2 regions of the Agrobacterium sp. 22-221-1 genome follow, and region 1 is predicted to be linked to the other one. Evidence: predicted binding sites of a transcription regulator. Region 1 holds the regulator's gene; the other holds the start of a gene.

Region 1 (14,765 bases):
CGAGCATCTCGGCGTCGGCGGCAATGTGGCGGATCGTGCCTCCTGCGAGGCGGCGGCGCAAAAAGTCATCGCCGCTTTCGGCAAAATCGATATCCTCATCAATAATGCCGGCATTACCCAGCCGGTGAAGACGCTCGACATTACCGGCGCGGACTGGCAGCGCATCGTCGATGTCAACATGACCGGTGTGCTGAATTTCAGCCAGGCCTTCATTCCCAATATGCGCGACAATGGCGGCGGCTCGATTGCCTGCATGTCGTCGGTCTCCGCACAGCGTGGCGGCGGCATTTTCGGCGGCCCGCATTATTCGGCGGCCAAGGCGGGCGTTCTCGGTCTCGCAAAGGCCATGGCGCGTGAATTCGGACCCGACGGCATTCGCGTCAACTCCGTTACTCCCGGCCTGATCCAGACCGACATTACCGGCGGCAAGCTGACCGACGACATGCGCCGCGACATTCTCAAGGGAATTCCGCTCAACCGTCTCGGCGATGCCATCGATGTCGCCAATATCTATCTTTTCCTCGCCTCGGACCTCTCCTCCTACGTCACCGGCGCGGTTGTCGATGTGAATGGCGGAATGCTCATTCACTGAAAACCACCTGTCGAAGCCGGGAAGCCGGCTTCGATTTTTCTGACCGGGAGGAGGAAACCATGGCTCAGGGATATCGGCACGCAGATGCAACGAAGGAAGCGGCGTTGGCGAATGTATCGCTGGCGGAACGTGCCTGGCGCATCCGGCGCAACGCCCTTTTGATGGGTGAGGTGCAGGGACAGGGTTATGTCGGCCAAGCGCTCGGCATTGCCGATGTTCTGGCGGTGGCCTGGTTTCACACCATGCGCTACCGGGCGGACGATCCGCACTGGGAAGGCCGCGACCGGTTTCTGCTCTCCATCGGCCATTATGCGATTGCACTTTACGCAGCGCTCATCGAGGCGGGCGTCATTCCGGAAGACGAGCTGGAGACCTATGGCTGCGACGGCTCGCGCCTGCCCATGTCCGGCATGGCCTCCTATACGCCTGGCATGGAGATCACTGGCGGATCGCTCGGCCATGGGCTTGGCATTGCCGTGGGCATGGCTCTCGGCCTCAAGCGCAAGAATTCAGAACGGTTCATCATCAACCTGATGTCGGATGGCGAGTTGGGCGAAGGTTCCACCTGGGAAGCCGCCATGGGCGCATCTCATCACAGGCTCGGCAATCTCATCAATCTCGTGGATTTCAACAATCAGCAGGCGGACGGCCCTTCCCGCGAGATGCTGTCCTCCGAACCTGTGGACGCCAAATTCGCGGCCTTCGGCTGGCATGTGCAGCGGGTGGACGGCAACGATATCGACAAGGTTCGCGAGGCCTTCGATATCGCCATGTCACTTGCCGATGACAGGCCGCGCGCCATCATTTTCGATACCCGGATGGGCCGCGGCGTGCCCTTTCTCGAAAACCGCGAAATCACCCATTTCATTCGCGTGGAAGCGCATGAATGGAAGCTGGCGCTCGACGCCCTTGAAGAAGGACGGCCGCAATGAGTGCAGCAGCCCCGCAGAAGCGCCTCACCACATCGGCGATGATCGCCTCCATCGCCGCCGAAGGCCAGCCGACACGCCCTGCTCCCTTCGGTCACGCCCTTGTTCAGCTGGCGAAGGAACGCGAGGATATTGTCGGCCTCACCGCCGATCTCGGCAAATATACCGACCTGCATATTTTCGCCAAAGCCTTTCCCGAGCGCTTTTATCAGATGGGCATGGCCGAGCAGCTTTTGATGAGCACCGCCGCCGGTCTGGCGCGCGAAGGCTTCGTGCCCTTCGCGACCACCTATGCGGTCTTTGCCGCCCGCCGCGCCTATGATTTCATCGCCATGGCGATTGCCGAGGAAAACCTGCCGGTGAAGATCGTCTGCGCCCTGCCCGGCCTGACGACGGGTTACGGCCCCAGCCATCAGGCAACCGACGATCTGGCGATCTTTCGCGCGCTGCCGAACATGACCATCGTAGATCCCTGCGACGCGACCGACATAGAAGGCGCGGTGCCGGCCATTACGGATTACAACGGCCCCGTCTATATGCGCCTGCTGCGCGGCCAGGTGCCGGTGGTGCTCGAAGAATATGGCTATCGGTTCGAACTCGGCAAGGCGAAGCTTATCCGCGATGGTGCGCAGGTCCTTTTCATATCGTCCGGCATATTGACGATGCGGGTTCTCGAAGCGGCTGCCCTGCTTGAAAAGGAGGGCGTCGGCTGTGCCGTGCTGCATTCCCCCACCATCAAGCCGCTCGATACCGCCTCGATCTTCACGGAAGTGGACCGGGCTGATCGTCTGGTCATCGTGGCGGAAAACCATAGCGAAATCGGCGGCCTTGGAGAGGCCGTGGCAATGGCGCTGATGAAAAGCGGCCGGGCGCCGCGCTTGCGGCAGATCGCCCTGCCCGATGCCTTTCTGGATGCAGGCGCGCTGCCCACCCTGCATGACCGCTACGGTATCTCGACGGCGATGATCGTGGCGCGCGCAAGGGCGTGGCTGGAGAATGAAAGTTTTGAAGTACCGCGCGGTTCGGTCTAAAGGCTGAAACTCAAACATGGTGCGGAATCAGCCGGAGGGAGCCGGCGGTTTCAAGGGAGTGGAGCGCGTTATCCGCGTGATCGGACAACGCCGAGGGTGTTTAAATCCAGGGAGGAGAAAAATGAGTATTTCCATCAACAGGCGTATGTTCCTGACCGGTACCGGTCTGGCACTGGCGGCGCCGGCCATTCTGACGACAGCCCGCAACGCCCGGGCCGCCACGACGCTGACGCTCGGCCATGGCGCGGCGCCCGGCAATCCGCGCACGATCGCGGCCGCGAAATTCGCGGAACTCGTTGCCCAGAAAACCGAAGGCCGCGTGGCGATCAATGTCGCCGGTTCGGAAACGCTTGGCAGCGACGCCGCCATGCTGACCAGCCTGCGCACCGGGGCGCTTGATTTCACCGCCAACAGCCAGGGTCCGGTTTCGAGCGTTGTTCCAGAACTCGCGGCGCTCGGCCTGCCCTTCCTGTTCAGCAACGCTGATCAGGCGATCAAGGTACTCGAAGGCGATGTCGGCGCATCGCTCGATGCGCGTTTCCAGAAGGTCGGCATCGTGCCGCTCGACTGGTGGGACAACGGCATCCGCCATGTCTCCAATTCCAAACACGCCATCACCAAGCCGCAGGACGTCGCGGGCCTGAAAATCCGTACCCCCGCCGACCCGATGACCATGGATATTTTCAAGGCGCTCGATGCGGCGACGGTTCAGATTGCCTTCGGCGAACTCTACATCGCGCTTCAGCAGGGCGTCGTCGACGGGCAGGAAAATCCGCTGGTGAATATCGAAAGCTCCAAGCTTTACGAGGTCAACAAGCATATCAGCCTCACCGCCCATAAATGGGAATCCACCCCGTTCCTGATGTCCAAATTCGCCGAGGGGCGGCTGGGCAAGGATTTCGAGGCGGTCAAGGCGGCTGCGAAGGAGGCAGGCGCGCTTCAGCGCAAACTCTCGGCGGAAAAGGCAAGCGCGTCTCTGGCCGCCTTCAAGGCCAATGCCGCCATCGAGGTGGTGGAAGACATCGACCACGCCGCTTTCGCGAAAGCGACCGCGCAGGTGCTGGAGACATGGAAGCAGAAGCCCTTCGGCGATTTCGTCGCCGAGCTGGAAAAGGCCGCCAAAGGCTAATGATCAGGATGCCGGGCCGGTTCAAGCCGCCCGGCCTCACCTTCATGTCCACCGACAGGATCGGCGGGAGCCTCGCTCACGCCGACATTCATACGGTTTCAGTTTTCAGGAGATGCGCCAATGCTCGAAGGAGCCTTGTCCGCCGCCAATCGCGTTGACAGTTTCATCGCCATCCTCTGCCGCATCATCATCGTGGCAACCGGCATTCTGCTCACGGTCATCATGACCGCAAACGTCATCGTCCGCTATCTATCGACATCCGGCGGGCTGGATTTTGCGGAAGAACTGCCGACCATGCTGTTTCCATGGTTCATCGTCGCCGGCATTACCCTTGCCGCGCAGAGCGGCGCGCATATGGCGGTTGAATGGATCTATGACAAGTTCGACGAACGCGGCAAGGTGGCGGTTCTGCTGTTCGCCAATCTCGTGACGGTCGCAAGCTTCGTCATTCTCGCGCAGCAGGCGCTTGTCGTCGCCGAGATCGCCGGCGCGGAAATCAGCCCTGTGCTGCAACTGCCCAACAGCATCGGATATTATTCCATCGCCTTCGGCGCAGCACTGGTCTCGGTCACCACCGCAACCGCGAGCCTGCGCATTCTCTCCGGCGGCTGGCATGCCCGTCCGCACGGTGCAACCGAGGAGATGCCGCTATGACCATCGTGATGATCATTGCATTTTGTATTCTCATGATGATTGCGGTTCCGGTCGGTTATGCGCTGATCATCTCTGCGGGCGTCGCCGTACTGTGGAACGGTTATGTGCCGCTCTCGATCGTGGCGCAGCAGGTTTACGACCAGACGCAGTCTTTCCCGATGCTAGCGCTGCCGTTCTTCATGCTCGCGGGCACGCTGATGCTCGGCGGCAAACTCGGAACCCAGCTTCTGGAACTCGCCTCCAAGGCCATGCAGCGCTGGCGCGGCGGCCCGCTTTCCACCACCGTCATTTCCTCGGTCGTGTTCGGCGGCGTTTCCGGCTCGGCGGTCGCCAATGCGAGCGCGCTCGGTTCGGTGCTCATTCCGTGGCAGAAGCGCCAGGGCTACCCCGCTCCCCTCTGTGCGGCCAACAATGCCACCTCGGCGGTCATCGATGTGCTCATCCCGCCGTCGATCCCGATGATCCTCTATTCATTGGTCAGCGGCGTCAGCATCGCCAATCTGTTCATCGCCGGCATTCTGCCGGGCCTGCTCATGGCCGTCGGTTTCATCTTCGTCTGCTGGGCCATTGCCGTGCGGCGGGGCTATGCGGTGCGAGACGAAAGCTTTCGCAAGCGCGATCTGGCACTACTTGCATTCCGCAGCCTGCCGGCGATCCTTCTGCCGATCCTGATCATCCTCGGCCTGCGCTTCGGCTTTGCAACGCCGACCGAAGTGGCCGTTCTTTCTGTCGTCTATTCGCTCGTGCTCAGCATCTTCTTCTACCGCGATCTGACGTGGAAGCGTTTCTGCGACAATTTCGTCGAGGCAGGCTCTGCAACCGGCGTCGTCATGCTCGTCATCATGGGCAGTGCGGCGGTGGGCTGGGTGCTTACCTTCGATCAGGCGCCCCAGCATTTCGCCACCTGGGTGGCCGAGAATATCTCCAACCCGATCCTGATCATTCTCATGATGAACATCCTGATGCTGATCATCGGCATGCCGCTCGATCTGCCGCCGTCGATCCTGCTGCTCGGACCGATCTTCGTGCCGCTTGCGGATATGATCGGGCTCGACCGGGTGCAGCTCGGCATGATGATGGTCATCAATCTCGGTATCGGGCTCTATACGCCACCGATCGGCACCACGCTCTTCATCTCGTCCTCCATAGCCAGAGCGCCGCTCGGCGCAACGACGAGGGAATTGTGGCCGTTCTTCACCATGGCGATGCTGCTTCTCATCGCGGTCAGCTTCATTCCTGCCCTCACGATCTACTAACATAAGAGCCGTAGCAAACGGCTGCCAGAAACCACCGGCCGGGTCTCCCCGGTCGGTGGTTTTAGTATTCAAGATGTGCCGCTTACATCGTTCAATCTGCTTTGTTCATGGTTTCGACGATCAAATCACGATCTGCGATGCACCCTTCACGAAATTTTAGGGGATTGCGGAACACATATGGAACATATAGTGTTCGTTCTGTATTTGTTTCGCGACTTCAACGACGATTCTCAAGGGTGTTTTCCTCATGCTCACGCGCAAACAGCAGGAATTGCTTCTCTTCATTCATGAAAGAATGAAAGAGTCCGGCGTGCCGCCCTCCTTCGATGAAATGAAGGACGCACTCGATCTTGCCTCCAAATCCGGCATCCACCGGCTGATCACCGCACTCGAGGAGCGCGGCTTCATTCGCCGGCTACCTAACAGGGCGCGGGCGCTGGAAGTGATCAAATTGCCTGAGGCCTATGCGCCGGGTGCAAGGCCGCAGCGCGGCTTCTCGCCGAGCGTCATTGAAGGCAGCCTCGGCAAGCCGAAGACGCCGGAGCCGGCCCCTGCCCCCAAGGCGCCGGCCAATGATCTCGGTGGCGCCGTCACCGTGCCGGTCATGGGCCGCATCGCCGCCGGTGTGCCGATTTCCGCCATCCAGAACAACACCCATGATGTGGCCGTGCCGGTCGACATGCTCGGCTCGGGCGAACATTACGCTCTGGAAGTCAAGGGCGACTCGATGATCGAGGCCGGCATTTTTGATGGCGATACCGTCATCATCCGCAACGGCAATACGGCCAATCCGGGCGATATCGTCGTAGCACTGGTGGATGATGAAGAAGCTACCCTGAAGCGTTTCCGCCGCAAGGGAGCCTCCATCGCTCTGGAAGCGGCCAATCCCGCCTATGAGACCCGTATTTTCGGACCGGATCGGGTGAAAATCCAGGGTAAGCTGGTTGGTCTGATCCGCCGCTACCATTAATTGGCACCCCGCCTTTTTTCGCTAGGGGCGTCATCGAGAGGATGACGCTCCCTTTGAGGCATCTTGGATTGTTCCCAGGAACAATGCGGCTCTGCGGAAGTAAAGAGAGGGTGCGTTTCGTTCTCGTCTCCGGGCGGTGACGCGAGTTTGCCTCTTTCTTTCTCCCTGCCCTCACATTCCCATTCATCAATGCGGCTTATGGGAGCCATGGATTATTTGCAATATTCCAAGGGCCATCCGTCGGTATAGAAATGCGCGTCATATCGGGGAAACACGTCATGTACGATCTTTATATCGCCAACAAGAACTATTCCTCATGGTCGCTGCGGCCCTGGGTATTGATGCGTACGCTCGGCATCGCCTTCGATGAAAAACTCGTTCCCTTCGGCGAAGGCGTTTCCTTCTCCACCTTCTCGCCGACCGGCAAGGTGCCCTGCCTTGTCGATGAGGGCGTGACGGTTTGGGAATCGCTGTCGATCGCCGAATATCTGGCGGAAAGACATCAGGGCGTCTGGGCGAGCGACAAGCAGGCAAGGGCCTGGTCACGGTCGGCAGCGAGCGAAATGCACGCGGGCTTTTCCTCGCTGCGCAATCTCTACCCGATGTCGGTCGGCATTCGCGTAAAACCGAAGGGTGGCGATACCGGGCTTGCGGCCGATATAAAGCGCATCGATACGCTGTGGAGCGAAGGCCTCGCGAAATTCGGCGGGCCTTTTCTTGCCGGCCAGAAATTCACGGCGGTCGATGCCTTCTTCTGCCCGGTGGCATTTCGTTTCCAGACTTATGGCGCGGAACTTTCGCCCGTAGCGAGAGCCTATTGCGACCGGCTGCTCGCCCTTCCCGCCATGCGCGAATGGTACGAGGCCGGGCTGAAGGAAGTCTGGCGCGATGCGGCGCATGAAGAGGAAATTAGCGGGATCGGCGAATTGACCGCGGATCTGCGCATCAAGGCCTGACGGTCCATGCTGGCGGCGCTCTATTGCGATGCCGCCAGCAACCGCATGACGGCATCGGGCACGTCGTGATCGAAACGGCCGCTTTTCCAGTCGTAATAGCGATGTTCGCTCCAGGGCCTGTCCATGCCGGCGATTGCGGCGCGCAGCCTGCCGACCACCCCTGCCTGATCGTTGCCGGCGAAGTCCATTTCCAGCGAACCGATCCGCCGCAGGATATCGCGGTTCAGCAGAAGTGCGCCCGAGCGGCATTGGGAAAAGGACGTTCTGCGGGAGACGATAACGATATCGGCAATATCGCAAGCCTTTCCGGCAAAGCGGCCGTCTTCCAGAACGATGATCCATTCGCCGCTTCCCGCGCGCGTAACGCACCATATGCCTTTGCTGCAAGTGAAAACGCTGGGCTCGGCGTCTCTCAGGGCCGCTGTCATCTGCCGTGCAACTGCACTCATCTCTTGCGGATCAAGCTTCGCCTTCGAGGCCAAAGCCACGGTTTTTGCCGTGGCCTCGGTCTTGAGAAAGACCGGCGGCACAGGCTGTTCCGGCAAAAGCAGCGCCCTTTGCCACTGGCCATAAACGAAACCCTGCGGCTGAGCCTTCGTCGTGTAGGCTTTGCCGTCCTCCAGCAGCGCCACTAGCTCGCCATCCTCGTGAACAAGCAAATCGGGCGGATCGCGATAGGCCGTGGCGGACGACAGGCCGAAGGCGAGGAATAGAAGCGGCATGCCCAGAAGCGCAAGCCGGCTGCGCAGCAAAGTCAGCAGCAGAAAACCAGCCGAGGCGAGCCCCAGAAACCACCCGTGAGGCCGCCCCGTCGCAGCGCTTCCGCCCCAGGACGCCACCTCCTGCGCAACCTCGATGACGAGGGCCATGCCGTATCCCATGACCTTCAGAAACGGAGCGTCGAGCCCGAAAGGCATCAGCAGCATGGCGACAAGGCCGAAAGGCATGACAATCAGCGACATCAGCGGCATGGCGGCCAGATTGGCGAAAAGTCCATAGGTGGTGACACGCTGAAAATGCTCGACCGAATAGATCGCCGTCGAAAGACCGCCTATCAGCGACGTCGTGATGACACCGCCGATGATGGCGCCCGCCGTTTGCGCCACCGTCATCCATGCCGGTTTGCGCCCGATGAACAGACGCTCGCGATCGATACGCCAGCGGCTCCAGGCGGCATAGGAGGCGACGAGCGCGATGGTCGCGGCAAAAGACATCTGAAAGCTCGGGCCCATGATTTCCGAGGGCGAAAAAGCGAGAATGACCAAAGCGGAAAGCGCGACATTCCTGAGGCTGAGCGAGGGTTGATCGAACAGCACCGCGATCAGCATCACCGACATCATCAGCCAGGCGCGTTCGGCGGAAACGGCAAAACCTGAAATCAGGTAATAAGCAAGCGTCATCAAGAGCGCGGCGAAAGCCGAAATCTTCTTCACGGGCCAGCGCTGTGCAAATGCCGGAAAAAGGCTGAAGGCAAGCCTCAGCCCCACAAAGAATATGCCCGACGCCAGCGCCATGTTAAGCCCGGATATGGCGACGATATGGGCAAGGCCGGAGAGCCGCAACGCTTCCATTGTTTCGGCGGATATGGCCTGTCTCTCATCGGTGACGATGGAGGCGGCAAAAGCGCCGGCATCGCCGCCGATGGTGTTGCGGATGCGTTCGGCAATGGCGGTGCGAAGGCCATAGAGCCGCATGTCGGCCCATTCCAGCCAGTCCGTCTTCGCGCCAATGCCGGGTGAAACGACCGTCTGTGGCGGCTTATAGAAGAATCCGGTCGCGCCTATGCCCCTGAAATAGGAGGCGAAGGCGAAATCATTGAGCCCCGGCAAGGCCGGGCCGGATGGCGGCGAAAGCCGCGCCTTGCCGCGAATGGTCGCGCCGAGTGCAGCGGGCTCGCCTCCCCCGCGTGACAGGAGTGAGACCTTGCCCGGCGGGCGTGACAATGCAGGCGCTTCCGTTGCGGTGAGTTGCACCACATATCGCCAGTCCCCGCGCGCATCCACCTCCCGACGGGTCACCGTGCCGGTAATGGTGGTGGTGACGGGCGTATCCAGCACCACCGTTCCCGCACGCCATGTTTCGACCCCGGCGAAAAGCATGCCCAGCAAAAGCAGCGCGCAAAGGCCGCAGGCCGTCGCTGCGAAGCCCGAGCGATATTTCGCGAAGAACGCCAGACCGACGGCGATGAGACATGTGATCGCCAGAACGGAGAATGAAGGCGAGGTATTGAGGGAAAACCAGAGGATCGCACCGCAGCCGATGAAAACCGGAACGAAAAGAAAATCGTGGCCGAATGCGCGCTCCTCGGCGAAGCATGCGGCGATTTTTTGAGAGGCGACAGCTCGCAGGTTCGGCTTGCCGACAAGGGCGGGCGTGTCATATGTCGCAACATCGCCGGTTCTGCGAAGCGGATAAAGGATTTCCGCCGTGCCGGGCAAATCGCCCTGCATCGTTTCGGCATGTCTGAAATGCTGTTTTTCCCCTTGACCGAGCAATCCGCGCCGCGCCCCTGCCGCACCGGGAACAGGTTTGCAGGCGGATGCGAGGGATTGCAATCCTTTCCTTTAACCCTGCGTTGACTGAGATTGAATTGCCATCACCGGGAAAGACGGAAGCAAGGCAATTGCGTTTGCCGCAATGCACAATTTGACCTTTGGATAGCTTGGCATCTGCGCAAGGATCATATAGCTAATCGGTAGACGCTTAACCGCGGGGCGTGTCTCAACGCCCCCACCCGCATGTTTTCGGAGGATCAGTATGACGGAAAAAAGCGCTACAGTGACACTTGGCGAAAAGCAGGTCGAACTCCCGGTCAGGGAAGGCACGATCGGACCAAGCGTCGTCGATATCGCCACGCTGTACAAGCACACGGGCTCTTTCACTTACGACCCGGGTTTCACGTCGACGGCCTCCTGCGAATCCAAGATCACCTATATCGACGGTGACGAAGGCGTTCTCCTGCATCGTGGTTTCCCCATCGAGCAGCTCGCCGAACAGGGCGACTTCCTGGAAACCTGCTATCTGCTGCTTTACGGCGAACTGCCGACCGCGGCTCAGAAGAAGGACTTCGACACCCGCGTCACGCGCCACACCATGGTGCATGAGCAGATGAGCCGGTTCTTCACCGGCTATCGCCGCGATGCGCATCCGATGGCCGTCATGTGCGGCACGGTCGGCGCCCTCTCTGCCTTCTATCACGACTCGACCGACATCACCGATCCGCACCAGCGCATGGTCGCTTCGCTGCGCATGATCGCCAAGATGCCAACGATCGCCGCCATGGCCTACAAGTACCATATCGGCCAGCCCTTCGTTTACCCGAAGAACGATCTCGATTACGCCTCCAACTTCCTGCACATGTGCTTTGCCGTGCCCTGCGAGGATTACAAGGTCGATCCGGTTCTGGCCCGCGCCATGGACCGCATCTTCATCCTGCATGCCGATCACGAGCAGAACGCTTCCACCTCCACGGTGCGTCTTGCAGGTTCGTCGGGTGCGAACCCCTTCGCCTGTATCGCGGCTGGCATTGCCTGCCTCTGGGGCCCGGCTCACGGCGGCGCCAACGAAGCGGCGCTCAACATGCTGAACGAAATCGGCACGGTTGACCGCATTCCGGAATACATCGCCCGCGCCAAGGACAAGAACGACCCGTTCCGCCTGATGGGCTTTGGCCACCGCGTCTACAAGAACTACGACCCGCGCGCCAAGATCATGCAGAAGACGATGTACGAAGTGCTGGAAGCCACCGGCAATTCCGACGATCCGATCATGCAGGTCGCGCTGGAACTGGAAAAGATCGCCCTTTCCGACCCCTACTTCGTCGAAAAGAAGCTTTACCCGAACGTCGACTTCTATTCCGGCATTACGCTGAAGGCGCTCGGCTTCCCCACGACCATGTTCACCGTTCTCTTCGCTCTTGCCCGCACCGTCGGCTGGATCGCACAGTGGAACGAAATGATCGAAGATCCGCAGCAGCGCATCGGCCGTCCGCGCCAGCTCTATACGGGCGCCGGCAAGCGCGACTACGTTCCAGTTTCCAAGCGCTAAGCCGCGAAACCCCATAAATCAAAGGCCGGCAGGTTTTTCCGCCGGCCTTTTTTGTTGAGCATCCGAATAGTTCTCAGTGGCGTGCAGCGACGCCCAGGAACTGCTTCAGTTCCGGTGTTGCGGGATTGGAGAAGACCTCTTCCGGTGGGCCTATTTCATGCACCCTGCCCTCATGCATAAAGACGACGCGGGAGCAGACGTCGCGCGCAAATTTCATTTCATGCGTCACCATCAGGAGCGTCATACCTTCAGCGGCGAGTTCCCGCACCACGGCCAACACTTCCGCGACAAGTTCGGGATCGAGAGCCGAGGTGATCTCATCGCAGAGCAGCGCGATGGGCTGCATGGCGAGTGCACGGGCAATGGCGACGCGCTGCTGCTGGCCGCCGGACAATTCATCGGGATAGGCATCGAACTTGTGCGCCAGCCCGACCCGTTCCAGCATCTTGCGGGCAACAGCTTCGGCTTCCGGCTTCGGCGTCTTTTTCACCACGGTCTGCGACAGCATGACGTTGCCGCCAACAGTCTGGTGCGGGAAGAGATTGAACTGCTGGAAGATCATGCCGACCTTCAGCCGCAGGGCTTTCAGATGCAGATCGTCTTCGAGAAGCTGCGCGCCGGCGACCGATATGGAACCGGCCGAAATCGTCTCCAGCCCGTTGATGCAGCGAAGCAGGGTCGATTTGCCCGATCCGCTCTTGCCGATGATGGCGATGACCTCGCCCGGCTCCACATCGAGGTTGATGCCCTTCAGTACCTCGTTGCTGCCATAGCTTTTGCGGACTTCAGTGATTTCGATGAGCGACATTGAGCTTCCTTTCGAGGATCTGGCTGCTCTTAGACAGAGGCCAGCACAGCGCGAAATAGATGAGGGCGACGAGGCCATAAACGGTGAAGGGCTGGAAGGTGGCATTGGTGACGACCGTGCCGGCCTTGGACAGTTCTACGAAACCGATGATCGAGGTCACGGCCGTTCCCTTGATGACCTGCACGAAGAAACCGACGGTCGGCGGAATGGCGACCCGCATGGCCTGCGGCAGGATGACATAACGCATCTGCTGCAGGCGTCCCATGGCAAGGCTCGCCGATGCCTCCCACTGGCCCTTGGCGACGGATTCAACGCAGCCGCGCCAGATTTCGGTGAGGAAGGCAGCTGCCCACAGGATCAGCGTCAAGCCCGCCGCCAGCCAGGCCGGCACATCGATGCCGAACAGGCCGAGGCCGAAAAAGGCGATGAAGAGCTGCATCAAAAGCGGCGTACCCTGAAAAAGCTCGACATAATAGCGTGCGAAAGCCCGCATCGATTTTTTCCGGGAAATGCGCATGAACAGCAGAAGCAGCGCCACCATGCCGCCGCCGACGAAGGAGACGAGCGACAGCAGTACGGTCCAGCGCGTGGCGAGCAGCAGGTTTCTGAGAATATCCCAGGTGGAGAATTCGATCATCGGACACTCCTGCGCGGAAAGATGAGGTTGCCGCCCATGACAAGCACCTGCCGGAGAAGGATGGCGAGCACGAGATAAATGACGGTGGAGACCATATAGGCTTCGAAGGCGCGGAAGGTGCGCGACTGGATGAAATTGGCTGCGAAGGTCAAATCCTCGGCGGCGATCTGCGAGACGACCGACGAGCCGAGCATGACGATCACCACCTGCGATGAAAGCGCCGGCCAGATGCGTTGCAGCGAGGGCACCAGAACCACATGCCGGAAGGTTTCGAAACGGGTCATGGCAAGGCTTGCCCCCGCCTCGAACTGTCCCTTCGGCGTCGCCTGGATGCCGGCGCGGATAATCTCGCAGCTATAGGCCCCGAGATTGACCACCATGGCGATATTGGCGGCGGTCAGTTCCGACAATTGCACGCCAAGCGACGGCAGGCCGAAAAAGATAAAAAACAATTGTATGAGGAATGGCGTGTTGCGAATTAGCTCCACATAGGTCGCGACCGGCGGCCGCAGCCATTTGGGCCCGAGCGCACGCACCCAGGCGCAGACGATGCCGAGGGCGATACCGAGAACGCCGCCGATGGCAATCAATTCCAGCGTAACGGCGATGCCTTTGGCGATCTGCGGATAATAGTCGAGAAGCCATGCAAAATCGAATGTGTATTTCACCCGATGCTTCCTTTCGGCGAGGACAAACCATGCGCCGGTCCTGCTTCAAGGCAAGGCCGGCGCATGCATTTTTCCGGGTTGCTCAGAGATCCTTGGGCAGGTCGGTTTTCAGCCATTTCTGCGCGATCGTGTTCAAGGAACCATCGGTCTTTGCGGTGGCGATGATGGCGTTGACCTTTTCAAGCAGCGCCGGCTGTTCCTTGTTCAGGCCGATATAGCAGGGCGAATTCTTGATCAGGAACTTCAGCTCGGGGCGCTTTGGCGGGTTCTTGGCGAGAATGGCGGCGGCCACGACATTGCCCGTGGCCACGGCCTCAACCTGGCCGGCGAGGAAGGCCGAGATCGTGCCGTTATTGTCCTCATAACGCTTGATGGTCGTATCGGCAGGCGCCACCTTCGTCAGCTCCAGATCCTCGACGGCGCCACGGGTGACGCCGACGGTCTTGCCGGACAAATCCTCCGCCTTGGTGACGGCAACCGCGTCCGGAGCGAACACGCCGTTGAAGAAGGGCGCATAGGCGGTGGAGAAGTCGATGACCTTTTCACGGTCCGGGTTTTTACCGAGGCTCGAAATGACGAGATCGACCTTGTTGGTCTGCAGATAGGGAACGCGGTTGGCGCTGGTCACCGGCACGAGTTCGACCTTCACGCCCAGCTTCTCGCCGATCAGATTGGCGACGTCGATATCATAACCCTGCGGGGCCATATCCGTGCCGACGCTGCCGAAGGGCGGGAAATCCTGCGGAACGGCAACGCGGATCGTGCCGCGGGAGGTGATATCACCGAGCGCATCGGCAAAGGCTGCGGGCGAAAAGCCGAGCGTTGCGGAAATTGCGGCAATGGCAAGCAATGAACGTCTGGAAATCATTGGGAATTACTCCTTGGGGCTTGAGGAAAGAGGCTGCAATGAAAGGGAATTACGAAGCTCGTAGAGCGGATCTGGCCTGCGGGTGAGATCGAGACCGGTTTCGACTTCGTCGAGATGGCGGATGGCGAGTTCGGCGGCGCCATGAAAATCGGCAGCCTTGATCGCTTCGAAGATACGGCAATGTCCGTCATGCGATTGCTGCGCATGGAAATCGGACTGA
Region 2 (14,765 bases), on a different contig from region 1:
AACCCGAACGCGCACAGGAGCCGCAGGGCGAGGGCGAACAGCGCCCCGCACGCCAGCGCGAGGCCGCGCCCGAAGCCGCGCCCGAAGCCGCACCGGCCGAAGAGCAGCCGAAGGAACGTCCGCGCAAGCCGGAACGGGCCGAGCAGCCCGCAGGTGAGGGCGAGCAGCGTCCCGAGCGTCCCCGCAAGGAGCGCGCGAAGGAACCTGCTGCCGAACAGGAGCCCGCAGCACGCCCTGAAAATGCCGGCGAGCCGGCCAAGCCCCGCGAACCGGCACCCGCCAAAAAGCCACCGGTAGAGGAAAAGGCCCCGGAACAGAAAGCCGAGCCGGCCGAAAAAGCCGTTCCGGAGAAAAAGCCGGCCGCCCCCGAGCCCGCCGCGAAGGAAGCACCGGTTCCGACCGAAGCGCCGACGCCCGCGCGTCCGCCGGCACCTGAAGCCCAGCCCGACCCCGCACCGGGCCGTCAGCCTTCGGAACAGCCGCCGGTAGAGGGTCAGGGCAGAACCGAACCCGCAGCCCCGCTGCCAGGCGCGCCGACGCCGCCGCCGAGCGGTACGACAACCGGACAGGCGCCGGCCGGCGAACCCGTTCCCAATCAGGTTGCTGTTCCGCAGACGGAAGCGCCGCCGATGACGAAGGAAGAGCTGGACAAGGCCAAGGCAATCGCCAAGGACCCGTCCAAGACCGCCGATACCGTCATTCTGCCGGTCGACAAGGGTGCCGCCGTTCTCGACAGTGACAAGGAAGTGGAACGTTCCGGCAACCGCCAGACCCGCGAGGAGCGCCGTCGTGAACGCGAACAGGCCGGTGACGTAAAGGTTCCGACCTCCGACGCCGAGGCGCAGCGCGCCGGCGCCGCCGAAGGCAAAGCCCCGCCGCCGCCCGTCAAGATGGAAGCCATCACCTCGCAGCAGGGCGAGCGTGTCGACCGCCGCCCGCAATATGAGCGGCCGGAAGGCGTGCGCGAATGGCAGCCGCGCGAAGGCCGCCCGCGTGACCGCGACCGCGATGCGCCGATCATCCTGCAATTCGGCGACCGTGTCGTGGTGCGCGGCGACGACAACCAGCGCTTCATTCGCGATGGCGGCGAGCCCTATTACGAGCGTCTGCCCGGCGGCCGTGTCCGCGAAACCGTGGAGCGTCGTGACGGAACGCAGGTGGTGACGATCCGCAACCGATATGGCGACGTGATCCAGCGCTCGCGCATCGACGATCGCGGCCGCGAATATGTGCTGTTCTATGCACCGGAGCTGATGGAAGATCCCGACCGCGATTACGTCTATCGCGATCCGGGCCTCGACCTGCCGCCGATGCGCCTGCGCATTCCCGTGACGGACTACATCATCGACACCTCGAGCGATCCGGACCGCGATTATTACCGCTTCCTGGAACAGCCGCCGGTCGAGCCGGTGGAGCGTGTCTATTCGCTGGACGAAGTGCGTTATTCGGCCCGTATCCGCGACAAGGTGCGCCGTATCGACCTCGATACCATCACTTTTGCCACCGGCAGCGCCGAAATCCCGATGACGCAGGCCCGTTCGCTGCGCAAGGTGGCGGATGCGATCAACAAGGCGCTGGACAAGAACCCGGGTGAAACCTTCCTGATCGAAGGCCATACCGACGCCGTCGGCTCGGATGAAAGCAACCTCGTGCTTTCCGACGAACGCGCCGCTTCCGTCGCCAACGTCTTGACCGATGTTTACGGCATTCCGCCGGAAAACCTCGCGACGCAAGGTTATGGTGAGCGTTACCTGAAGGTCCAGACGCTCGGCCCGGAACAGCAGAACCGCCGCGTCACCATCCGCCGCGTGACGCCGCTGGTGAAGCCGGTCGCCCAGAAGTGACTAGGTTCTGATGAAAAACAAAGGCCCGGAAAGCGCAGGCTCTCCGGGCCTTTTTGTTGCTTACGATGTCCCCAGCGCCGAGGCGTTTGGCAAAGCTTGATCATCCGCAATCCGTCACCCCGGACCAGATCCGGGGTCCAGCGTGATCAAGTCCTTGATCACGAAAGACTCTTTCACGGCGCAGACACGCCGTGGCTGGATGCCGGATCTAGTCCGGCATGACGGAGGAGAGGTTTTCGACCCCTGCCATCACCCGCAAACTTGAGGATGATCCCAAACCCGGCGGTTAGTTCAGCGCCACCGCGATTTCCGCAGCCAGCTGCGCATTGTTGCGCACCAGCGCGATATTGGTTTCCAGGCTGCGGCCATCCGTCAGGCGGAAGATGTCGCCAAGCAGGTAGGGGGTGACTTCCTTGCCGGTGATATCGTCGCGTTCGGCGTGGGAGATGGCGCGGTTGATGTAGATTTCCATCTCCTCGCGCGGAATTTCGTCCTCTTCCGGCACGGGATTGGCCACCAGCATACCGCCCTCGATACCCAACTGTTCGCGGGTTGTCTGGAAATTGGCGATTGCCGCCGGGCTGTTGAGCGAGAGCGGGCTTGGCAGGCCGGAGGAGCGCGACCAGAAAGCCGGGAATTCTTCCGAGCCGAAAGTGACGACCGGTACGCCATTGGTTTCGAGAACCTCAAGCGTCTTCGGAATATCGAGAATGGCCTTGGCGCCGGCGCAGACGACGATCACGCCGGTTTTCGCAAGCTCGGTCAGATCGGCGGAGATGTCGAAGGTCTCTTCCGCGCCCTTGTGCACGCCGCCGATGCCGCCGGTGGCGAAAACGCGGATGCCGGCGCGGGCGGCAGCGATCATGGTGGCGGCCACCGTGGTGGCGCCGGTGCGGCGCTCGGCGATCGCGAAGGCGATATCGGCGCGCGAGACCTTCATGGCGTCGGTGGTCTGGGCCAGCGCCTCGAGCTGGTCTTTCTCAAGACCGATATGCAGGGTGCCGTGAATGACCGCGATGGTGGCCGGAACCGCACCCTGATCGCGGATGATCTGTTCGACGCTTTCCGCCATCTCGATATTGCCGGGATAGGGCATGCCGTGGGTGATGATGGTCGATTCAAGCGCCACGATCGGCGCACCGCGCTGCTTGGCGGCGGCGACTTCCTGAGAATAGACGATGGGCAGGAGCGGGGAGATAGGGCGGGTCATTTCATCTGTTCCAGTTTTTAAAAGCGGGTTCATGCCAGCATTTCAGCCCGGGGAACAAGCCCCAACATGGCTTCGACACTGTCTTTTGATAGGTCCTGGGAGGTGGCGAAGGGCGATTGCACGGTGATGGCGGCTGCCGCCGCGCCTTGCCTCAACGCTTCCGCAATCGTCTTTCCCTCGGCGATGGCGGCGAGATAACCCGACGCCATGGCGTCGCCCGCGCCGGTCACGTCCTTCACCTCGCGGATGAGGGGCGGATGGAGGATCGCCGTTTCCGTCCTGCTGAAGGCCACCACCTCGCTTGCGCCGCGGGTAACGACGCCGCCGGCAAGCCCGGCCTTGCGTAGGATGTCGGGCCAGTCGCGGACATTGGCCGCCGTCTCGCCGGTCAGCGCGCGGGCTTCCGCCTCGTTCATGAAGAGGATGTCGATATCGCCGAGCGCCGCTTTCAGCTTCACCGCCTTGGCGGGGGATATGGCGATGGCCGCCAGCGGCTTTTCGCAGGCGCGGGCGACGAGGCCGAGCGCCGTCAGCGTGTCTTCCGGCAGATTGGCGTCGCAGAGCAGGATATCGCTCGCCGTGATCGCCTCGCGCACGGCGCGTATCTTGAGGCGGCGCGGGGTGAAGAGCTTGTAGAGGTCCATATCGGCAAGCGCGATGACGAGATTGCCGTCACGCTCCAGAATGGCGGTGTAGCTTGGCGTGCGGCGATCCAGGAAGGTGAAGGGCGTGTCTTCCACACCCGCCTGCCGTGCGGCCTCCGCCACCGCCTCACCGGTGACGTCGCCGCCGCGCGGGGCGATGATGCGGACCTGAAAACCGAGGCGGGAAAGATTGCGCGCGGCGTTGAAACCGCCGCCGCCGGCCTCTTCCATCCAGGAGCCGGGGTTGCTCGCGCCGGGCGCCGTCTCAGTCTCGATCATGCCGCGCCTGTCGATATGCGCGCCGCCCAGAACGAGTATTTTCTTCACGCTTGCGTTTCCCTCTTTGGCGGATGGAAAGACCGGACGATTCGGCCTAAACTGACGTCTTCCTGACCTCGCATCCGGTTTGCGGCCATAGGCCGGGCACGGAAAAACGAAAGCAGAACAAACGACTTATCGCTATTTGTTTTCAATATGCTGGCTCAGCCTTGCGAAATGAGAACAAATAGAGTACATACCGTTTCCATACTGCTTCATTGCCTGTGCGGCTTCAATAACCTAAAGGTGGTTCGGATGGCACAAAATTCTTTGCGTCTCGTAGAGGATAAATCGGTGGATAAAAGCAAGGCACTGGAAGCGGCGCTCTCCCAGATCGAACGGTCGTTCGGCAAGGGATCGATCATGAAGCTCGGTTCCAATGAAAATGTGGTTGAAGTGGAGACCGTTTCGACGGGTTCGCTCAGCCTGGATATCGCGCTCGGCATCGGCGGTCTGCCGAAGGGGCGCATCATTGAAATTTATGGCCCGGAAAGCTCGGGCAAGACGACGCTGGCATTGCAGACCATTGCCGAAGCCCAGAAGAAGGGCGGCATCTGCGCCTTCGTGGACGCCGAACATGCGCTCGATCCGGTCTATGCCCGCAAGCTCGGTGTGGATTTGCAGGGCCTTCTGATCTCGCAGCCCGATACGGGTGAACAGGCGCTGGAAATTACCGATACGCTGGTGCGTTCCGGCGCGGTTGACGTGCTGGTCGTCGACTCCGTTGCGGCGCTGACGCCGCGGGCGGAAATCGAAGGCGAAATGGGCGATAGCCTGCCGGGTCTTCAAGCGCGTTTGATGAGCCAGGCACTGCGCAAGCTGACCGCGTCGATCTCCAAGTCCAAGTGCATGGTGATCTTCATCAACCAGATCCGCATGAAGATCGGCGTCATGTTCGGTTCGCCGGAAACGACGACGGGCGGTAACGCGCTGAAGTTCTATGCGTCCGTTCGTCTCGACATCCGCCGTATCGGCGCCGTCAAGGAGCGCGAAGAGGTTGTCGGCAACCAGACGCGCGTCAAGGTCGTCAAGAACAAGATGGCGCCGCCCTTCAAGCAGGTGGAATTCGACATCATGTATGGTGAAGGCGTTTCCAAGACCGGTGAGCTTGTCGATCTCGGCGTGAAGGCCGGCATCGTCGAGAAGTCCGGTGCATGGTTCTCCTATAACAGCCAGCGTCTGGGGCAGGGGCGTGAAAACGCCAAGATATTCCTGCGTGACAATCCGGAAACGGCCAATGAGATCGAACTGGCGCTGCGCCAGAATGCGGGCCTGATCGCTGACCGCTTCCTGCAGAATGGCGGGCCGGACGCCGGCGAAGGCGACGACGGCTCCGACGAAGGCTGACACCTTCCGTGAAGGCTCGGGCATTGCCGCCCGCAGACTTTGCCGAACTGGTATAGATCAAAAAGGGTCGTGCGATTTTTCTTCGCGTGGCCCTTTTTATTTGCCTATATGTCTTGCTTCGCCTCCATGGCTGGACAGGGCAGGATGCGAACGATAAAAGCCAGTGATTTTGCAATAAAGCCATCGTTCCCGATGGCAATGATGGACTCCAGCTGTGAGCGGTGTGTGGGCATGAGCGGTGTGAATGAAATTCGGTCGACCTTTCTCGACTACTTCAAGAAGAACGGACACGAGATCGTGCCCTCCAGCCCGCTGGTGCCGCGCAACGATCCGACACTGATGTTCACCAATGCCGGCATGGTGCAGTTCAAGAACGTCTTCACCGGTCTTGAAAGCCGTCCCTATTCCACGGCCGCTTCGGCGCAGAAATGCGTGCGTGCCGGCGGCAAGCATAACGACCTCGACAATGTCGGTTATACCGCCCGTCACCACACGTTTTTCGAAATGCTCGGCAATTTCTCCTTCGGCGATTACTTCAAGGAAGAAGCGATCACCCATGCCTGGAACCTGATCACCAAGGAATTCGGCATCGACCGCAACCGTCTGCTGGTCACCGTCTACCACACCGACGACGAGGCCTTTAACCTTTGGAAGAAGATCGCCGGTTTCTCCGACGACCGTATCATCCGCATTCCGACCAGCGACAATTTCTGGGCGATGGGCGATACCGGCCCCTGCGGCCCCTGTTCTGAAATCTTCTACGATCATGGCGATCATATCTGGGGCGGCCCGCCCGGCTCGCCGGAAGAAGATGGCGACCGTTTCATCGAAATCTGGAACCTCGTCTTCATGCAATATGAGCAGCTGACGAAGGAAGAGCGCATCGACCTGCCGCGTCCGTCAATCGATACCGGCATGGGCCTTGAGCGTATTTCGGCGCTGCTGCAGGGCAAGCATGACAATTACGATACGGACCTGTTCCGCGCGTTGATTGCCGCTTCCGTGGAAGCGACCGGCGTTCCGGCCGAAGGTGAAAAGCGCGCCAGCCACCGCGTCATCGCCGACCATCTGCGCTCGTCCGCCTTCCTGATCGCCGATGGCGTCCTGCCGTCGAACGAAGGTCGCGGTTATGTCCTGCGCCGCATCATGCGCCGCGCCATGCGCCATGCCGAACTTCTCGGCGCGCGCGAGCCGCTGATCTACAAGCTGCTGCCGGCGCTGGTGCAGCAGATGGGCCGCGCCTATCCGGAGCTGGTGCGCGCCGAGGCGCTGATTTCCGAGACGCTGAAGCTTGAGGAAACCCGTTTCCGCAAGACGCTGGAACGCGGCCTGTCGCTGCTCTCCGACGCCACCTCGACGCTGCACAAGGGCGACATGCTGGATGGCGAAACCGCCTTCAAGCTTTACGACACCTATGGTTTCCCGCTGGACCTGACGCAGGATGCGCTGCGCGCCCGCGAAATCGGCGTCGATATTTCCGGCTTCACCGATGCGATGGAGCGCCAGAAGGCGGAAGCCCGCTCGCACTGGGCCGGTTCCGGCGACAAGGCGACCGAGACCGTCTGGTTCGAGCTCAAGGAAAAGCTCGGCGCGAGCGAATTCCTCGGTTACGACACCGAAACCGCCGAAGGCGTCATCCAGGCGATCGTCAAGGACGGCAAGGCCGTGGATAGCGCTGCCGATGGCGAGACGGTGCAGGTCGTCGTCAACCAGACGCCGTTTTATGGCGAGTCCGGCGGCCAGATGGGCGATACCGGCGTGATCTCCGGCGACAATGGCGCCTTTGCCGTTTCCGATACCCAGAAGAAGGGCGAAGGCCTCTTCGTGCATTTGGGCACGGTCTCCAAGGGCGGCCTCAAGGTGGGCGATGCCGTGCAGCTGACGGTCGATCATGACCGCCGCTCGCGCCTGCGCGCCAACCATTCCGCCACCCACCTGTTGCACGAGGCGCTGCGCGAAGTGCTCGGCACCCATGTTGCCCAGAAGGGTTCGCTGGTTGCGCCTGAGCGCCTGCGTTTCGACGTTTCGCATCCGAAGCCGATGTCGGCCGAGGAGCTGAAGGTCGTCGAAGAAATGGCGAACGAAATCGTGCTGCAGAACTCGCCGGTCGTGACGCGCCTGATGAGCGTCGACGACGCCATTGCCGAGGGCGCCATGGCGCTGTTCGGTGAAAAATACGGCGACGAAGTTCGCGTCGTCTCCATGGGCACCGGCCTGCATGGCGCAAAAGCCAACCGTCCCTATTCCGTCGAGCTTTGCGGTGGCACGCATGTGGCGGCCACCGGCCAGATCGGCCTCATCCGCATTCTCGGCGAAAGCGCCGTCGGTGCGGGCGTGCGCCGTCTCGAAGCCGTGACCGGGCAGGGGGCGCTTGCCTATCTGGCCGAACAGGATGAGCGGGTGAAGGCGCTTGCTTCTTCGCTGAAGGTTCAGCCGGGCGATGTACTGTCGCGTGTCGAAGGTCTGCTCGATGAGCGCAAGAAGCTGGAGCGCGAGCTTGCCGATGCCCGCCGGAAGCTTGCCATGGGCGGCGGTTCGGCGGATGCCGGCGCAAGCGATGTCAAGCAGGTTGCTGGCGTCAACTTCCTGGCAAAATCCATGTCCGGTATCGATGCCAAGGACCTCAAGGGTCTTGCCGATGAGGCCAAGGCCAATCTCGGCTCGGGCGTCGTGCTGCTGATCGCCGTTTCCGAAGACGGCAAGGCAAGCGCTGTCGCTGCCGTGACCGAAGATCTGACGGCCCGTTTCAGCGCTGTCGATATCGTCCGCACTGCTTCCGCCGCACTTGGCGGCAAGGGCGGCGGCGGCCGACCGGATATGGCGCAGGCCGGCGGCCCGGATGGCGCCAGGGCGCAGGATGCCATCGAAGCGGTGGCGGCGGCGTTGGCTGCCTGATCGGCGTGAATTGAAGAGGGTGGGGTTTTACCCCGCCTTTTTTGTTTCCGCCTTCAAAGGCAAGATGGTTGCGTGCCGAGGACGCGACGGGGGAAGCGATGCGCTTTGTAAATCCTATTCCTTTCGTGCGCGATGTCGGCCGTTCGAAGGCGTTTTATCGTGACAGGCTCGGCCTGAAGATTGTCGAGGATTTCGGAAACTTTGTCCTCTTTGAAAGCGGTTTTGCAATCCACGAGGGGCGGTCGCTCGCGGAGACGGTCTGGGGCACATCGTCGAGCGCGGAAGAACCCTATGGCAGACGGAATATGCTGCTTTATTTCGAACATGCGGATGTCGATGCGGCTTTTCGAAATATCGCGCCGCATGTGGAGCTTATCCATCCTCTCAAGCGACAGGCCTGGGGACAGAGGGTTTTTCGTTTTTACGATCCGGACGGGCACGCGATAGAGGTCGGGGAGCCGCTCGGCCAGTCCGGTACATAACCCGCCGCGATGATCGATCGGATATTCGATTTTCGGGCGGGCTATTGTTTATCGGTAGCGGCGTGGCTGACCGGTCTTATCCGGTTGCCTGCAAGTCCTTCGCCGCTTCCTCGTCGAGCTGGGCGGCCCGCTTGTAGGCCGGGCGGTCGGTGAGGTGCGCCATGTAGTCGAGAAAGGCCGGGCGTTTTTCGATGGTGCCGAAATGCAGGCCCCAGCCGATATGGGCGCCGACATAGACATCCGCCGCCGTGAAGAGATCGCCGGCGATGAAGCGATTTTCGCTGACGGCCCGCTCAAGCGTATTCATCACATCCGCATAGCTGCCGCAGCCGGCCATGCGCAGCTTCTCCTTGGGCACTTCGAAACCCATCGCCTTCATGCTCGCCGCCATTTCCAGCGGGCCTGCGGCGAAGAACATCCAGCGATAATAAAGCCCGCGCGCCTTGGGTGTGGGCGCAAGGTTCGCGCCGGGAAAGGCATCGGCGAGATAGGCGCAGATCGCCGCCGCCTCGGTGACGATGGTATCGCCGTGTTTGATGGCGGGCACCTTCGCCATCGGATTTATCAGCCGGTAGGCGGGCGATTTCATCGAGGTCTCGAAGCCCAGTATTTCCGTTCGGTATGGAACGCCCACTTCCTCAAGCATCCATCGCGCGATGCGTCCGCGCGACATGGGGTTGGTGTAGAAGATCAATTCACTCATGCTTTTGCCTCCCCAAGCAAAATCGTCGAAGCATCATGGGAAAACCGATGCGGATTTCGCGCCTGCGCTTCGCATTTTTAAAGTTCGCAACATCCTTCGCGTGTTTCCTAAGATCGCGCCGATGCTCCGATGAACGTTTGACTGTGCCGGGCAAGTTATGTGCAAGTAGATGCTGTTTAAGCTTTGTCTTATTGTTGTACTGGCCGCAGCACGCGGAATCGAAGTCTGCGCCTAGTACAACGGCTAATCAAGATACTGTGAACAAAAAAGAAAACCCGGCATCGCGCCGGGTCCGGGTTCGCTCCTATCGCCGCCCGTCAGCCATCAATCGCATTGGCGGCCGGTGCTTTGGAAAGAGAAGCTATTGCAGTTTAGTGGGTTGGTTTTCTTCCCGCATGCCTCGTTGCCGCGAGCAGCGCCAGAAAAAATGCGACCGTGGTGAGCACGGTGCGGAGAAGGTTGGAAAGTGCCCAGCGGTCCAGCAGTTCCTGCCAGTCGGTCGGCACGTCGGCGGTAACAGTCTTGAAAAACTCGTTGATCGGAACATTGACCATTCGCGTCTGAATGACGACGACGGTGTAGATGATCAAGGCCAATAACCATAGCAGCCTGTTGTTGCGATCAACGACCACGGCGGCGAGAAGGGCCGCCAGCGGTGCAAAGAAGGCGGTGAAGAAGACGCCGTTGCGGACGCTGATATTGATGCCGTTGAATGCCGGAATGAAGATATCGGCCTCCAGTTGCTGGAAAGCCATCATCACGGGGTTGCTGAAGGCGAAAAAGAATCCGGCCATCACGCCAAGGCTCAGCGGAGCAACGATGCGCAAGACCGATATTGCCGGTTCTCTTGCGATGGCGAGCGCGGGGAAATGCCTTGTTCTGATCTCGTGCAGAAATGAGCTGGACATCAAAACCTCCGTCAAATAACCGTACATATGCGTACGGAATATCCGTACGCATATGTACGGTTACTGTCAAGGAAGTGCGGATGCGAAATGAAAGCAGGGAATTGCGCCGGCGCGAGATTGTCGAACATGCCTTCGCCATGCTTGCCAGGGATGGATATGCCGCCTTTTCCATGCAGGCGCTGGCGAAGGTGAGCAGGTCCTCCAAGGAAACGCTCTATGGCTGGTTCGGCGGCAAGGCCGGGCTTTACGAAGCCATGGTCGAAGAAAATGCCGCAAGGCTGGTATTGCCGTCGGCGGAAGCGGCCGATGGCGTGAGGGAGCTTTCCCGTTTCGGGGCTGAACTATTGTCGATGCTTCTCGGGGAGCGGGCGGTGCTGCTCAATCGGGTTGCGGCGGCGGAAGCCGGCGGTGACGCCACGCTTGGAGCATTTCTGGCGGAAAAGGGTCGTGACCACGTCATGCCGAAGCTTGCGGCGTATTTTCAGGCGCTGGCAAAACAGGGCGTCACGGATATTGCGGCAGCGGAAGAGCCTGCGGAAATCTGGCTGTCGCTTCTGGCAGGGGATTTGCAAATAAGGCGTGCGACGGGAGCGATTGGCCTTCCGACGCAAGAGGAGATAGACGCTCGCTCGGCCCGCGCCGCTCAACTGACGTTTCAGCTCTACGGTACAAATAAAAAACCCGGCGCTGAGGCCGGGTTTTGAAGTCGCTGGGAAGGCTGGCTTAAGCCGCCATTGCCTTCTTGAGGTTTTCGTCGATCTTGTCGAGGAAGGCGGTGGTGGAGAGCCAGGGCTGGTCCGGTCCGATGAGGAGCGCCAGATCCTTGGTCATGTAGCCGCTTTCGACGGTGTCGACGCAGACGGTTTCGAGCGTTGCCGCAAACTTTGCCAGTTCCGCATTGTCGTCCAGCTTGGCGCGGTGGGCGAGGCCACGGGTCCAGGCGAAGATCGAGGCGATCGAGTTGGTCGAGGTTTCCTGACCCTTCTGGTGCTGGCGGTAGTGGCGCGTGACCGTACCGTGTGCGGCTTCGGCTTCGACCGTGCGGCCATCGGGAGACAGGAGAACGGAGGTCATCAGGCCGAGCGAGCCGAACCCTTGAGCAACCGTGTCGGACTGCACGTCGCCGTCGTAGTTCTTGCAGGCCCAGATGTAGCCGCCGGACCACTTCAGCGCGGAAGCGACCATGTCGTCGATCAGGCGGTGCTCATAGGTGATGCCGATTTCGTCGAACTGCTTCTTGAATTCGTTCTGGTAGACTTCTTCGAAGATATCCTTGAAGCGGCCGTCATAGGCCTTGAGGATGGTGTTCTTCGTGGAGAGGTAAACCGGCCACTTGCGCATCAGGCCATAGTTCATGGAGGCGCGGGCGAATTCGCGGATGGATTCGTCGAGGTTGTACATGGCAAGCGCCACGCCGGCGCTCGGGGCGTCGAAGACGTCCTTTTCGATGACCTGGCCGTCTTCACCGACGAACTTGATGGTCAGCTTGCCCTTGCCGGGGAACTTGAAATCGGTTGCCTTGTACTGGTCGCCGAAAGCGTGACGGCCGACGACGATCGGCTTGGTCCAGCCGGGAACGAGGCGCGGAACGTTCTTGCAGATGATCGGCTCGCGGAAGATGACGCCGCCCAGAATGTTGCGGATCGTGCCGTTCGGGCTCTTCCACATCTGCTTCAGGCCGAATTCCTCGACGCGGGCTTCATCCGGGGTGATGGTCGCGCACTTGATGCCTACGCCATGCTTCTTGATGGCGTGCGCCGCATCGACCGTGACCTGGTCGTTGGTGGCGTCGCGGTTTTCAACCGAGAGGTCGTAATATTCGATGTCGAGATCGAGGTATGGCAGGATCAGCTTGTCCTTGATGAGCTGCCAGATGATACGGGTCATTTCGTCGCCGTCGAGATCGACGACCGGATTGGCTACCTTGATCTTTGCCATGAATTCCTCACCTTCGAAGCTGTGGCGCCGGATGGCGCCGGTATCCGGAAAAATATCCGGTGCGGCTATAGCATCGCGCGCGCCTGAGGCAAAGCCATGGGGGGCGCTTTTTTGGCGCAGCGCAATAACGCTTTGCGCATTGCCAAACCATAATGCCGGAATACAGTCAGGCGAATCGCTTCGCCCGCCTGTCGGGCCTATCCCGGGATCACATCATGCGGAATATTCTGCTTCTGACTGCCGCCGTCCTCTTTTCGCATAGCGCGCTCGCCGCCGGGCCTGCCGATCCCGTTCAGAAGGTGATGGATATCACCGTCAAGAACTGGTCGGGCGAGGCGGAAAACTGGAAATACGTTTTCGACGAGGACATGCTGACCAGCCTGTTCAGCAAGGATTTCGTCGCGCAATATCGCGAAGCCTCCAAGAAGCCGGCTTACGAGGCCGAAAGCGGCGAAACCGGCGATCCCTTCGGTTACGATGTCGTGACGAACTCGCAGGATGGCTGCCCGCTGGCCGATGTTTCCGTGACGCCGGGCGCGGTGAAGGACGGCGTGACGGATGTGACGGCGAAATTCAAGCTCTGGGCCTGCATGGACGAGGCGGAGATGAAGGTGACGGTTGACGAAGTGCATTTCGACGTCGTCGAGGAAGACGGCCGCCCGGTCATCAGCGATATTCACCGGGTCGGCGATGAGGGCAGGGATTCGTTGCGTGAAGAAATGGCGACGATCATCAAGGGAGAGCAATAAGGGGCGTCTTGCCAGCGGGGTGGAGCCAGGCTTTCTCCGCGCCGGCTTTGATTTTGGCGCCGATCTGTGCCAGTGAAGCGCGCTTTAGCGCGTCGGGCTGAAAATCGATGCGACGCTTCAACACACGGACAAAAGACGATGGCAGGCACAAACAGCGATCTCGAACTTGTGGCGGAAGGCCCGGCGATCATTCTCGTCGAACCGCAGCTCGGCGAAAATATCGGCATGGTGGCGCGGGCCATGGCCAATTTCGGCCTGGCCGAATTGCGTCTGGTCAATCCGCGTGACGGCTGGCCGAGCGAGAAGGCGCGCGCCGCGGCCTCCAAGGCCGATCACGTCATTGACGCCACGAAGGTATTCGAGACGCTGGAAGAGGCGATCAAGGACCTTAATTTCGTTTATGCCACGACCGCGCGCGAGCGTTACGGTTTCAAGCCGGTGCGTGCGCCCGTCACCGCCGCCGATACGCTCAGGGCAAAATTCAAGGCTGGCGAAAAGACCGGTATCCTCTTCGGCCGCGAGCGCTGGGGGCTGACCAATGAGGAAGTGGCGCTGGCCGACGAGATCGTGACATTTCCGGTCAATCCCGCTTTTGCCTCGCTCAATATCGCACAGGCCGTGCTTCTGATGTCCTATGAATGGATGAAATCCGGCATGGACGATCTGGGAGAGACGCTTTTCCAGTCCGTCGAGCAGCGTCCTTCGACCAAGGAACAGGTTTTCGGCCTGTTCGAACATATCGAGGAAGCGCTGGATGCGCGGGGTTATTTTCATCCCGCTGAAAAAAAGCCGAAAATGGTCGACAATCTGCGCGCCGTGCTGTCGCGACGCGGGTTTTCCGAGCAGGAAATCAGCGTTTTCCGTGGCGTGATCAATTCGCTCGACCGCTTTCCACGGCAGTGGCCGAAGCAGGCGGGAAGGGCAGCGGGGCCGTCGGCCGAGGGAGCAGGGGAGAATGCTGAAGACGAGTGAGGCCGCGGCCGATGTTCTGAAACCGGTGCTGGTGTTCGATTCCGGCATTGGCGGGCTGACCGTGCTGCGCGAGGCGCGGGTGCTGATGCCCGAGCGCGGCTTCATCTATGTCGCCGACGATGCGGGTTTTCCCTATGGCGGCTGGGAGGAGGAAGCGCTGAAGGCGCGCATTCTCTCGCTCTTCGACAAGCTGCTGGACGACTATAGCCCGGAAGTCTGCATCATCGCCTGCAACACCGCCTTCACGCTCGCTGGCGCAGATCTTCGCGCCCGATTTCCGGATATGACCTTCGTTGGCACTGTGCCCGCCATCAAGCCGGCGGCGGAGCGCACCCGCTCGGGCCTCGTTTCCGTGCTGGCGACACCGGGCACCGTCAAGCGCGCCTATACGCGCGATCTCATCCAGTCCTTCGCCAGCCAATGTCATGTCCGCCTCGTCGGTTCGGAAAACCTGGCGCGCATGGCGGAAAGCTGGATCAGGGGCGAGCCGGTTTCGGATGAGGCTGTGCTTGCCGAAATCGAACCCTGTTTCATCGACAGCGAGGGAAAACGCACGGATATCGTCGTTCTTGCCTGCACCCATTACCCCTTCATGGCAAATCTGTTTCGCAGGCTGGCGCCATGGCCGGTGGATTGGCTCGACCCCGCCGAGGCGATTGCGCGGCGCGCGCGCCACCTCGTGCCGCTGCCGCAGGATGCGGAGCATCCGGATGGTTTCGATTTTGCCGTCTTCACCTCCGGCAAGCCGGATTTCG

The links. Region 1 encodes LexA, which represses DNA repair genes until DNA is damaged. Its sites were predicted from a motif close to TGTTCNNNNTGTGTTCNG; they were not measured.
Region 2: recA (recombinase RecA) is a predicted target of LexA. The motif match lies at 4,196-4,213, and genes of this name have one in related genera.

Annotation. Positions count from the first base shown of each region.
Region 1 is NZ_JBNWCL010000001.1:368,491-383,255, reverse strand. It holds gene ACQZ5N_RS01905 (SDR family NAD(P)-dependent oxidoreductase) at 1-592, shown strand, start outside; gene ACQZ5N_RS01900 (transketolase) at 652-1,524, shown strand; gene ACQZ5N_RS01895 (transketolase family protein) at 1,521-2,552, shown strand; gene ACQZ5N_RS01890 (TRAP transporter substrate-binding protein) at 2,674-3,681, shown strand; gene ACQZ5N_RS01885 (TRAP transporter small permease) at 3,802-4,335, shown strand; gene ACQZ5N_RS01880 (TRAP transporter large permease subunit) at 4,332-5,591, shown strand; gene lexA (transcriptional repressor LexA) at 5,839-6,561, shown strand; gene ACQZ5N_RS01870 (glutathione S-transferase family protein) at 6,840-7,517, shown strand; gene ACQZ5N_RS01865 (ComEC/Rec2 family competence protein) at 7,538-9,967, opposite strand; gene gltA (citrate synthase) at 10,275-11,564, shown strand; gene ACQZ5N_RS01855 (amino acid ABC transporter ATP-binding protein) at 11,638-12,372, opposite strand; gene ACQZ5N_RS01850 (amino acid ABC transporter permease) at 12,350-13,009, opposite strand; gene ACQZ5N_RS01845 (amino acid ABC transporter permease) at 13,006-13,677, opposite strand; gene ACQZ5N_RS01840 (transporter substrate-binding domain-containing protein) at 13,760-14,545, opposite strand; gene ACQZ5N_RS01835 (GntR family transcriptional regulator) at 14,552-14,765, opposite strand, start outside.
Region 2 is NZ_JBNWCL010000005.1:277,531-292,295, forward strand. It holds gene ACQZ5N_RS10485 (OmpA family protein) at 1-1,844, shown strand, start outside; gene ACQZ5N_RS10490 (pseudouridine-5'-phosphate glycosidase) at 2,131-3,054, opposite strand; gene ACQZ5N_RS10495 (carbohydrate kinase family protein) at 3,084-4,025, opposite strand; gene recA (recombinase RecA) at 4,272-5,363, shown strand; gene alaS (alanine--tRNA ligase) at 5,595-8,258, shown strand; gene ACQZ5N_RS10510 (VOC family protein) at 8,357-8,740, shown strand; gene ACQZ5N_RS10515 (glutathione S-transferase family protein) at 8,817-9,443, opposite strand; gene ACQZ5N_RS10520 (anthrone oxygenase family protein) at 9,815-10,351, opposite strand; gene ACQZ5N_RS10525 (TetR/AcrR family transcriptional regulator) at 10,432-11,055, shown strand; gene ACQZ5N_RS10530 (NADP-dependent isocitrate dehydrogenase) at 11,075-12,289, opposite strand; gene ACQZ5N_RS10535 (hypothetical protein) at 12,505-13,038, shown strand; gene ACQZ5N_RS10540 (RNA methyltransferase) at 13,177-14,010, shown strand; gene murI (glutamate racemase) at 13,994-14,765, shown strand, end outside.